DNA from 2 places in the Sphingopyxis terrae subsp. terrae NBRC 15098 genome. Region 2 is predicted to be linked to the other one. Evidence: predicted binding sites of a transcription regulator. Region 2 holds the regulator's gene; the other holds the start of a gene.

Region 1 (5,796 bases), 850 kb from region 2:
GCCCGGTCAACCCCTGCTGGTTCACCAGCGCCTGCGAGATGAACTGCACATCATATTGGGCGATGCGATATTCGCCTTCGCGAACGCGCTGCACCAATATCCCGCCGCACGTTCCGGCAATCCCCGGATGATCGTCGAGCACCGAAAACAGGACATAGGCGCCGGGATATGCGGCGCCATCTGGATTGTTGCTCCACGCGACGAATTGCGGCGTCATCGATCCGTCGCCGGTCTGGAACTGCGTGGCGCCGGCATGCAGGTTTGCCCAGTCCTTCGGCGTGATTTCCGCCAGCGGGTCCATCATCGCGATCCCGGCCTGATCGCCGCGATCGACCCGGTCGAGGAAGCGCGTCACAAAGCTGGTCGCCGCCGCCGTATCGGCGTCGCTCGCCTTCCAGTCCGCCGGAACGGGCTTGTAGGGATCGGTCGCGGGATCGTAGCAGAAGAATTTCTGCCGCAGATTTTCGATCATCATGACATTGCGGGTCGTATCGACGCGGCTGTCGAAATTATACCGGCCGAAACGCACCTTCATCTTGCCGCAGCGCTGCGCCGCAATCCGCTGGACCTCTTCCATCGTCGTCGTCAGCCGCGCCGCCTCGATATCGGCGACATCGGCGCTGAAACCACCCGCGGCCAGCTTCTCGACGCGAATTGCGGGCTCGCCCGCCGCCGCAAGCAACAGCGCCAATACCAGACCTGCCATAACCCCGAACTCCCCCCGCCTTCCGTCGATCGGATGACCGCAGGCCGATATTGCGGACAACGGGCGCGCGCCGCAAGTCCGATGAGGGCTGGCTCAGCGCCACTGCGCTCAAAAAGCGGTCGCGATGCCCTTGCCCAGATAGCAGGGAAGCTGATGCAGCACGTCGGCCTTGGGCACCCCGTCCTCGATCAGGGCAGGCGGCACTTCCGACGTATCGACGCGCACGACGGTGAAGGCGGCACGGGGCGCGCTGCGATGGACGACGACATAGCCGCAATCCATCGTGCCATCCTTGCGATCGCCGCGAAAATCGAACGCGGCATAAAGGCCGGGCGGCTGTCCCGCCGGGTCGGCATACCAGGTCAGGCGCAGGATGCGCAGCGTGCCATCGGCCCACAGCGCAGCCCGCTTGCGCAGGTTCATCTCCCATTCCAGCCGCGGGTTCGACGCCTGAAACGACAGGCGCAGCATCGCATAGGCCGCCTCATAGTCGCGCTTCGCCAACGCCATCGTGAACCCGGTGAAGCGGTCGATCGCGCCCTCCTCGTCGGCTGGGGCGGGCTCGAAGCTCTTACCCGCGGGTACCACGACGTCGCGCTCGACCCCGGGCCCCAGAACGGGCGGCGCGGCCGCCAACGGGGTCGCCGCTGTGAATAGTGCGGTCAGGAGCAGCACGCCAAACCGGCGATCAAAAGACAAAATAATCGCCCCCGCGTTCGCGCGCGCGCTGCCAGGCGGGGCGCGCGTGGCACGCCGCGACGAAGGCGGCGAGGCGCGGATAGCGATCGGCACCGTTCATCGCCGCAACCTCGGCCGGGAAGCTCAGCATGATGTCGGCAGCCGACAGGCGATCGCCGATGAAATGCCCGGCGTCGCCGATCTCGCTTTCGAGATAGGCGAAATGCGCGCCGAGCTGTTCGTCGATCCGCGGTCGCAGCGGCGCCGCAGCATCGCCGAGGCGGGCAACATAGAGATTGAGGAGAACAGGAGTCATGGCCGAACCTTCGGCAAAGTGCAGCAGCTCAAGGTGCCGGACATGATTGTCGGTGCCGCGCGGCGGGATCAGGGCGTCACCGCCATGGCGCTCGCACAAATATTCGACGATCGCGCCCGATTCCTGGATCACCCGCCCGTCGTCCTCGAGCAGCGGCGATTTGCCGAGCGGATGGACGGCTTTCAGCTCGGGCGGCGCGAGGTTGGTAACGGCGTCGCGCTGATAGTGGCGAATTTCGAATGGAGCGCCGATTTCCTCGAGCAGCCACAATATGCGCTGCGACCGGCTGTTGTTCAGATGGTGGACGATCAGGCTCACCGCATTCTCCTCTTATCCGCGCCAATATCCGTTGCGATCGATTAACGCCGCCAGCTCGCGCACCAGCTTGGCGCCGACAATAGCGGTCACGCCGCCGATGTCGCGGCCCGGATGATGTTCGACGATGTCCGCGCCGACGATCGGCGCGCACTGCCGGTGCAGCACCGCGAGCAGTTCGCGCACTGTCAGCCCGCCGGGCTCGGGATGCGCGACGCCGGGCGCCGCCGACGGATCGAGCCCGTCGAGGTCGATCGAGATATAGAGCGGGCCGCTCAGCACCGGCACCGCTTCGGGAACCAAGTCCGCCATCGGGACGATCTCGACGCCGAAGCGATCGGCTTGTGTGGCGCAATGGCGATTCAACGTGCGGATACCGACCTGGACCAACCGCGCGGCAAGGCCCGCTTCGCATATCCGGGCAAAGGGCGACGCATGGCTGCGCGGATTGCCGCCGAAGTCGTCGTACAAGTCGGGATGCGCGTCGATGTGCAGGATGTTGAGCGGACCGAAACAAGCGGCGGCGGCTTCGACGAGCGGAAATGTCACCGCATGATCGCCGCCGAGCGCGAGCGGAATTTCGCCATCCTCGTGCAGCATCGCGACATGGCGCCGGATCGCGGCATCGTCGTGTGCGACATGCTCGGTCAGCGGCAGGTCGCCATCGTCAGTGAAGGCGATATCCGTGCCGATTTCGGGACCGAGCTCGCTTGCCATATTGCCGCGATCGCTGCGCAGCGCCGCACGGATCGCCGCAGACCCGCCCGCCGCGCCGCGTTCGAAACTACTGTTGACGTCGGTCGGCAAACCGAAAAGGCGGATCGCGGGCATCGAGCCTGTGTAGTCCTTGCCCCTGAACACGCAAGCCGGGATGCGGTACACGCCCCCGCCAGCATGGTCAGCGGCGGCATGGTCAACGGCGGCCGGGCCGACCTGCCAAGAGAGGGGTCGGGCAGATCCAAGGAGGCGTGCCGGAGAGGCACGGACCCGCCGCCGTTCGCCGGCGAGCCGTATTGCGACGGCTCGCCGGATCCGGATTAGATATCGTCGTCGTCCGCGTCGGGGCCGGTCATCATCTCTTCGGCCACCGCATCGGTGCGGCTGCGGATCGCCTTTTCGAGCCGTTCCATCAGTTCGGGATTTTCGGTCAGGAAATTCTTCGCATTTTCGCGGCCCTGACCGATGCGGATCGAATCATAGCTGAACCAGGCGCCCGATTTTTCGACGAGACCGGCCTTGACCCCGAGGTCGAGAATTTCGCCGATCTTCGAAATGCCCTGCCCGTACATGATGTCGAATTCGACCTGCTTGAACGGGGGCGCGACCTTGTTCTTGACGACTTTGACACGCGTGGTGTTGCCGACGATTTCGTCGCGGTCCTTGATCTGGCCGGTGCGGCGGATATCGAGGCGGACCGAGGCGTAGAATTTGAGCGCATTGCCGCCCGTCGTCGTCTCGGGATTGCCGTACATCACGCCGATCTTCATGCGCAGCTGGTTGATGAAGATCACCATGCAGCGCGAACGGCTGATCGAGCCGGTGAGTTTGCGCAAGCTCTGCGACATCAGGCGCGCCTGAAGGCCGACATGGCTGTCGCCCATCTCGCCTTCGATTTCGGCGCGCGGGACGAGCGCGGCGACCGAGTCGACGACGAGCACGTCGATCGCATTCGAGCGCACCAGCGTATCGACGATTTCAAGCGCCTGTTCGCCCGTATCGGGCTGCGACACGATCAGCTCGTCAATGTTTACGCCCAGCTTCTTCGCATAGACGGGATCGAGCGCATGTTCGGCATCGACGAAAGCCGCGGTTCCGCCGGTCTTCTGCGCTTCGGCGATGCAATGCAGCGCGAGGGTGGTCTTGCCCGAGCTTTCGGGACCGTAGATTTCGATAACGCGGCCACGCGGCAGACCGCCGACGCCGAGCGCGATGTCGAGCCCGAGCGATCCGGTCGAGACCGCCTCGACCTGCATCGCTTCCTTCGATCCGAGCTTCATCACCGAGCCCTTGCCGAACGCGCGATCGATCTGCGCGAGTGCGGCGTCGAGCGCCTTCTGCCTGTCTGTGCTGTTCACTGATTTCCCCGATTCGACGAGTGATAATTGTCCGGCCATGACCGTTCCTTTCCAGCTCTAGAGCGAAGGCAGAACCACCGCAACGCCAGAGCTGTGTACGCTATTTGTTCTATAGGAACAAGTGGAGAACAAATATTTTTGCGCTATCGGCGAGGCGCGCGCTATTCCCCGAAAAAACCATCCAGAACGGCCTCGATTTCGGCGATACGGAACGGCTTCGTCACCAGCTTGCGGTTCGCATGCGGCGCGGGAATCACGTCGCCGCCGCCTGACGTGAAGGCAAAGGGAATCCCCCGCTCCGCCAGCGCATCGGCGACCGGCCATCCCTTTTCGTCGCCCAGGTTGATATCGACGAGTGCGCCCGCCACCGGCTGCGACGCGACTACCGCGAGCGCTTCCTCGTTGGTCGTCGCCTGCGCCGGTTCGGGATAGCCGAGCGCGTCGAACATATCGACGAGCATCATGCCGATCAGGACATCGTCTTCGACAAGCAGGATCAACCTGTCTTCAGCCATGACCCACCCTATGCGCCGCATCGTCGAGCGCCATCGATACTGCTTCTGCAAGCTGCGCAACCGAGAAGGGCTTGGGCAGGAAGGCGACATCATCGATGTTGATCGACTGGCGCAACTGCTCCTCGGCATAGCCCGACATGAACAGCACCGGCAGGTTCGCCCGCTTGGCGCGCATCGCGCGGACCATCGTCGGCCCGTCCATCGTCGGCATCACAACGTCGCTGATCACCAGGTCAATCTTGTCCATCGCGGCGAAGCGTTCAAGCCCCTCTTCGCCCTGCGAAGCGGTAACGACCGTATAACCCGCGCGGGTCAGCGCCCGTTCGGCGACGGCCCGCACCATATCCTCGTCCTCGACGAGAAGGATGGTACCGGTGCCCCACTGGCTTTTCTTCGCCTTCGCAGCCGGCGGCGGCGTTGCCGGCACGCCGCTTTCGGCTCGGTGGACCGGCAGGTAAATGGTGAAGCTGGTCCCCGCGCCCGGTTTGCTGTCGGCAAAGATAAAGCCCGCCGATTGTTTGATGATGCCATAGACCGTCGACAGTCCCAGCCCTGTCCCCTTGCCGACATCTTTGGTCGTGAAAAAGGGTTCGAAAATTTTAGGCAGCACTTCGGCCGGAATGCCGGTCCCCGTATCGCCGACCTTCAGCGCGCTGTAATCGGCGGGCGGCATGAATTCATTGCCCATCTGGCGAACTTCAGCGGCGGAAACGGGATAGGTTTCGATCGTCAACGTCCCGCCGCCGGGCATCGCGTCGCGCGCATTGACCGCAAGGTTGATGATGACCTGCTCTAGCTGCCCGGGGTCGGCGCGCACCGCACCCAGCCCGCGGCCATGATGCACCGACAATTGCACCGTATCGCCGATCAGCCGCTTGAGCAGATGCGACACTTCCGAAATCACGTCGGGAAGCTGCAATATCTGCGGCCGCAACGTCTGCTGGCGCGAAAAGGCGAGCAACTGCCGCGTCAGGCTCGCCGCGCGGTTGGCGTTGCTGCGGATTTGCTGAATATCGTCATAGTCGCTGTCGCCCGGCGTGTGCCGCATCAGCATCAGATCGCAGCTTCCGAGCACCGCGGTCAGGATATTGTTGAAATCATGCGCGACGCCGCCCGCAAGCTGGCCGACCGCCTGCATCTTCGATGCCTGCGCCACCTGCCGCTTGAGGCGCGACTCTTCGCTCGAATCCT
Region 2 (5,796 bases):
TCGGCGATATCCGCCTGCTCGAAAAGAGCGGCGGCCGGTCGGGCGACTGGCGCGCCGCATGAGCGCGCTGCTCGCGGTCGAGGAGGCCCAGGCGCGGCTGCTGGCGCTGAAGCCGCCGCTCGGCGCCGACAATATCGGCGTGGCGCAATGCGCCGGGCGCTACCTTGCCCAGGACATCATCGCCGGGCGCGACCAGCCCGCCGCGGCGCTGTCGGCGATGGACGGCTATGCGATCCGCTTTGCCGATCTGCCCGGTCCGTGGACGATCGCCGGCGAAGTCGCCGCCGGCACCGCGCCCGCCCACGCGCTCGGCCCCGGCGAAGCGATCCGCATCTTCACCGGCGCGATGCTGCCGGCCAATGCCGATACCGTGGTGGTGCAAGAGGATGTCATCGCCGATGGCGCGCGCCTGACACTCACCGGCGATGGCCCCGCGTCGCGTGGACGCCATGTCCGCGCCCGGGCAAGCGATTTTGCAGCGGGAGCGCATTTGCTCACGGCGGGATGTCGCCTCTCTCCCGGCGCGCTCGCCGCCGCCATCATGGGCGGTGCGGGCGACCTGATCGTCGGGGGACGCCCGCGCGTCGCGATCCTGACGACAGGCGACGAACTGGTCGCGCCCGGGCGGGCGCTCGCGCCCGGTCAGATACCCGACAGCAACGGCACGATGCTCGCCGCGATGCTCGCCGCCGAACCCGCCGACGTCACGCTGCCGCTGCGCGCGCGCGACGATCGCGGCGTTCTCGCCAATATATTGGGCGATATGGCGCGGCGGCACGATGTCATCGTTACCGTTGGCGGCGCGTCGGTGGGCGATCACGACCATGTCCGCGGCGCGCTCGACGATGCGGGCGGGCAGCTCGATTTCTGGAAGATCGCGATGCGCCCCGGCAAGCCGCTGATCGCCGGCCGGATCGGCGACGCGATCCTGCTCGGCCTGCCGGGCAATCCGTCCTCGGCGTTCGTGACCGCGACGCTCTTTCTGCTACCGCTCGTCCGCTACCTTGCCGGGGCGGCCGCGCCGTTGCCGGAGGTCAGCCAGGCCCCCCTCGCGGTTCCACTCGGGCCCGGCGGGGCAAGGCGCGATTATCTGCGCGCGCGCCTCGACAAGGGACTGCTCACCCCCTGCGACGGACAGGACAGCGGCCAGACGCAACCGCTGATCTCTGCCAACGCGCTGATCGTCCGCGATATCGGCGCAGCACCCCGCGCGGCGGGGGAGCTTGCAAACTATATCGCGATCGCTTGACAAGTTCCGGTCTGTTCCACTATCGTTCCCCTTATGTCCGGCAACGCCATCATGGAGAACGACCGATGTTGACCGCGAAGCAGCATGAACTGCTCCACTTCATCCAGGAACGGCTCGACGCCAGCGGCATCTCGCCGTCGTTCGAGGAAATGAAGGAGGCGCTGGGCCTCAAGTCGAAATCGGGCATCCACCGGCTGATCAGCGCGCTCGAGGAACGCGGCTTCCTGCGCCGCCTGCCCAATCGTGCGCGTGCGCTCGAAGTGTTGAAGCTGCCCGATGCGGCCAAGCCCAAAACGCGGAGCGACAGTGACAATGTGGTGCCGCTGCGCAAGCCCGCACCGGCGCTGAAGCCCATCGCCGCGAACGACATTATCGAAGTGCCGCTGCACGGCAAGATTGCCGCCGGCGTCCCGATCGAGGCGTTCGAGGATTATAACCGGCTCGCCGTTCCCGCCGCGTTGCTCGGCGCGGGCGAACATTATGCGCTCGAAGTATCGGGCGACTCGATGGTCGAGGCGGGGATTTTCGACGGCGATTATGCGCTGATCCAGAAGGCGAGTACCGCGCGCGAGGGCGATATCGTCGTCGCGCTCGTCGACGGACAGGACGCAACGCTCAAATATTTTCATCGCGAAGGCCGGATGGTGCGCCTCGATCCCGCCAACAGCGCCTATGAGCCGCAGCGTTACGAAGCCGATCGCGTCATGGTGCAAGGTCGGCTGTCGGGACTGCTTCGTCGTTACCACTAAGCTGGTGCGGGCGGCGCTAAGGATGCGCATCGCCCGCGCGCAGCGCCGAAACGAGCCGCGGCTTCGCGCCCAGATAAAGCGCAAGGCCGCCGCTTTCTTCCAGCGTGTCGCGGTCGATCGTCAGCCAGCGCGCGACGCATTCGCGCGGTAGCCAGCGTTCGCTGATGACCACATCGGCGGCTGCGCAGGCGGCCGCCATCTCCTCACCCGCGATCCGGTCGCGCCCATGCGCGGCAAGGATGACGCGCGGCGCATCGCCCCTGCCTTGGGTCCAACGGCAGAAATCGCGATTGCAATCGACATGGTCGAGATCGCCAAGCGCGACGAGCGGCGTGTCGATCCCCGCCGCTTCGGCCATCGCGTCGCGTACGAAATCGCCGGCACGATCGCGCAGCATGGCATAGCCGCCGCCCGGCACGGCGGCTGCGATATGCCGCCCGTCGCCGGTCACGAGCAGGTCGGGGCGCGGCTGTGCGAGCAGCACCGCCATTCCCGCTACCAGCGGCACGGCGCCCGCCCAGCGCCACCCGCTGCGCCACAGCAATATCCACAGCCCGCCCGCCATTGCGACGCCGAAGGCCCATGGCGGAAACACGGACAAGGTGGTGACGGCGCCAGGCGCCGCGGCGACATGATGCGCGAGCCCGATGAGCAGGCGCAGCGCATGATCGGCGACCCACCAGAAGGGCGCCCCCGCCCCTACCGCGTCGAACAGCAGCGCCAAAGCCTCCGCCGGCATGATGACGAAGATGGTCAGCGGGATCGCGACGACATTGGCGAGCGCGCCATAAAGCCCGGCCTTGTGAAAATGGAACAGCGCGATCGGCGACAAGGCGACCTCGACGACGATGCCGGTGATCAGCAAGCCGGCGACGCCACGCCCGAAGCGGAAGGCAAATGGCTCCTCGCGCCGCGCGACGAAGCGCTGCATCGCCCTGCTTTCGTGGAGCGCGACGATCGCGGTTACCGCCGCGAAGCTGAGCTGGAAACTCGGCCCAACCAGCGCCTCGGGCCGCCACAATAGCACGAGCAGCGCGCCGGCGGCGACGAGCCGCAGGGTAATCGCCTCGCGCCCCAGCAGGATCGCCGCCAGGACCAGCAACGCCGCGATCAACGACCGCAGCGTCGGCACCTCGGCGCCAGCCAACCACGTATAGCCGCCCCCAGCGAGCGCCCCGGCGGCGGCGGCAAGCGGCAACACATAGCCCGCGAGCGCGAGCCGCGGGCTGAGCGCCAGCAACCGCATGGCGAGCAGCATCGCGAAGCCGACCACGGCGGTGACGTGCAGTCCGCTGATCGACAGCAGATGCGCCAGCCCGCTGCGCCGCATCGCCTCCTCGTCCTCGGGCGTGATCGCGCCGCGATCGCCCGTCACCAGCGCCGACGCGACGCCGCCCGGCGACCCCGCAACCTGGCGATGGATATGCTCGCTCAGCCGCGCGCGCAGCGGCTGGCGCGCATGCTCGGCGCCCGGCGGCAGTATGACATCGCCAAGCACTGTTCCGACCGCGCCGATGCGGTCGAACCACGCGCGCTGCGCAAAGTCGTAGCCGCCGGGCAGGCTCGCGGTTGGCGGCGGCATCAGCCGCGCGCGCACGCCGATCATCGTCCCCGGCACGATCGCGCGCCGCTGGTCGCCGCGCAGCGTCAGCCGCAGGCGCGGTGGCAGATCGGGACGCGCGAGCGGCCGCACGACAAGCCGCAATTGCGCGCGCGCCGGCAAGGGCTCGGCGGCTTCGACCCGCGCCGAAAATTCGGTCGTCACCGGCCGCGCGAGCACTGGTGCCTCGACCCACAGCGCGCGGCCCCAGATCAGCAGCAGCCCTGCCGCCGCAACCCCGCAGCCGATCGTCAGCGCGCGGCCAACGCGGGTCTGCCAGCCGATTGCCAGGCCGAAGGCCATGCCCCCCGCCAAGGCGCAAAGAAGCCCGATCCATTGCGCTGCGGTCGGCAAAGCGAACCACAGCGCGATCCCCGCGCCGAAGGCCACGGGAAGCCAGAGCGGCAGCCGCTCGCGCTCGATCTCCAGGCGCCTCTCGAGCGCCGCCGGAAACGCGCCGAACCATGAAAGCGTCCGCGCGGCAATGGGCGTTTGAAGCCTGCTTGTCGCCATGCTAGGGGCAGCCCCGAAATCCGCCGCGGTCCCTGTTCCGCGGCCGGCAGCCTGAGTGAAAGAGGCCAGAGTGGCAACCGAAAACAAAACCGAATTGGCAGAAGCGACCCCCGAAGCGACGGGCGCCGCCGTCGTCACCCGCTTCGCCCCCTCCCCCACGGGATATCTGCACATCGGCGGCGCGCGGACCGCGCTGTTCAACTGGCTTTTTGCGCGTCATCACGGCGGCAAGTTCCTGCTGCGGATCGAGGATACCGACCGCGCACGCTCGACCGATGCCGCGATCGACGCAATACTCGACGGGATGCAATGGCTCGACCTCGATTGGGACGGCGAGACCGTCTATCAGTTCGCGCGCGCGGCGCGCCATGCCGAGGTTGCGCACGAGCTGCTCGCCAAGGGCGCGGCCTATCGCTGCTATCTGACGCAGGATGAACTCGCCGCGATGCGCGCCGAAGCGCAGGAAAAGCGCATCCCCTTCCGCGTTCGCAGCCCGTGGCGCGACCGGGACGACGGCGATCCCGCCGCGCCGCACGTCCTCCGCCTGCGCGCGCCGCAGGACGGCGCGGTGACGATCCACGACCGCGTGCAGGGCGAGGTGACGGTCCAGAATGCCGAGCTCGACGATTTCATCCTGCTCCGCAGCGACGGCACCCCGACCTATATGCTCAGCGTCGTCGTCGACGATAACGACATGGGGATCACCCATGTCATCCGCGGCGACGATCACCTGAACAACGCCTTCCGCCAACTCGCGCTGATCCGCGCAATGGCGTGGCGCGAGCCGGTTTATGCGCACGTCCCGCTGATCCACGGCGCCGATGGCGCAAAGCTGTCGAAGCGGCATGGCGCGCTCGGCGTCGATGCCTATCGCGACGAGCTTGGCTATCTGCCCGAGGCGGTGAACAATTATCTGCTGCGCCTCGGCTGGGGGCATGGCGATGCCGAAATCATCAGCCGCGAGCAGGCCGTCGAATGGTTCGATCTTGCCAATGTCGGCCGCTCGCCGTCGCGCTTCGATTTCAAGAAGCTCGAGAATCTGAACGGTCATTATATCCGCGAGGCCGACGATGCCCGGCTTGCCGGCCTGGTGGCGCCGCGCATCGAGACGCTGGTCGGCCGCGCGCTCGACAGCGACGACAGCGCCTTGCTGGCGCGCGCGATGGACGTGCTCAAGCCGCGCGCCAAGACGCTGGACGAGATTGCCGAGGGCGCCGTCTTCCTGTTTGCCGTGCGTCCGCTGGCGGTCGAAGAGAAAGCGGCCGCGCTGATCGCCGAAGCCCCGGAAGGCTTGCTGGCGAATGTCACCGACCGCCTGCGCGCGCTCGGCGACTGGTCGCACGATGCCATCGAGGCGGCGGTGCGCGAGACGAGCGAGTCGGCCGGAGTTGGCCTTGGCAAGCTGGCTCAACCGCTGCGCGCCGCGCTGACCGGCCGCACCGTTTCTCCGGGCATTTTCGACGTCTTGCTGCTATTGGGGCGCGACGAGAGCCTGGCGCGACTTGACGCAGCGCACAATTATCCGGCAGGGGCGTAGCCACTCACTCTCCCGCCCGCAGATCAGGGGAAAAAATATGACCGACCAGACCGCGAAAATCACCCTGGGCGACAAGATTGTCGAGAGTCCGGTGCTGAAGGGCACCGTCGGCCCCGACGTCGTCGACATCCGCAAATTCTACGGCCAG

Evidence for each region. Region 2 encodes LexA, which represses DNA repair genes until DNA is damaged. Its sites were predicted from a motif close to GTTCCNCNCTTGTTCT; they were not measured.
Region 1: a site for LexA is predicted at 4,205-4,220, ahead of recA (recombinase RecA). Genes of this name have one in related genera too.

Annotation. Positions count from the first base shown of each region.
Region 1 covers NZ_CP013342.1:3,771,947-3,777,742, forward strand. The annotation lists gene AOA14_RS18040 (hypothetical protein) at 1-706, opposite strand, end outside; gene AOA14_RS18045 (hypothetical protein) at 815-1,381, opposite strand; gene AOA14_RS18050 (glutathione S-transferase family protein) at 1,395-2,018, opposite strand; gene AOA14_RS18055 (agmatinase family protein) at 2,031-2,846, opposite strand; gene recA (recombinase RecA) at 3,053-4,129, opposite strand; gene AOA14_RS18065 (response regulator) at 4,252-4,605, opposite strand; gene AOA14_RS18070 (hybrid sensor histidine kinase/response regulator) at 4,598-5,796, opposite strand, start outside.
Region 2 covers NZ_CP013342.1:2,919,968-2,925,763, reverse strand. The annotation lists gene moaC (cyclic pyranopterin monophosphate synthase MoaC) at 1-62, shown strand, start outside; gene AOA14_RS13910 (molybdopterin molybdotransferase MoeA) at 59-1,249, shown strand; gene lexA (transcriptional repressor LexA) at 1,315-1,998, shown strand; gene AOA14_RS13900 (ComEC/Rec2 family competence protein) at 2,015-4,111, opposite strand; gene gltX (glutamate--tRNA ligase) at 4,182-5,648, shown strand; gene AOA14_RS13890 (citrate synthase) at 5,686-5,796, shown strand, end outside.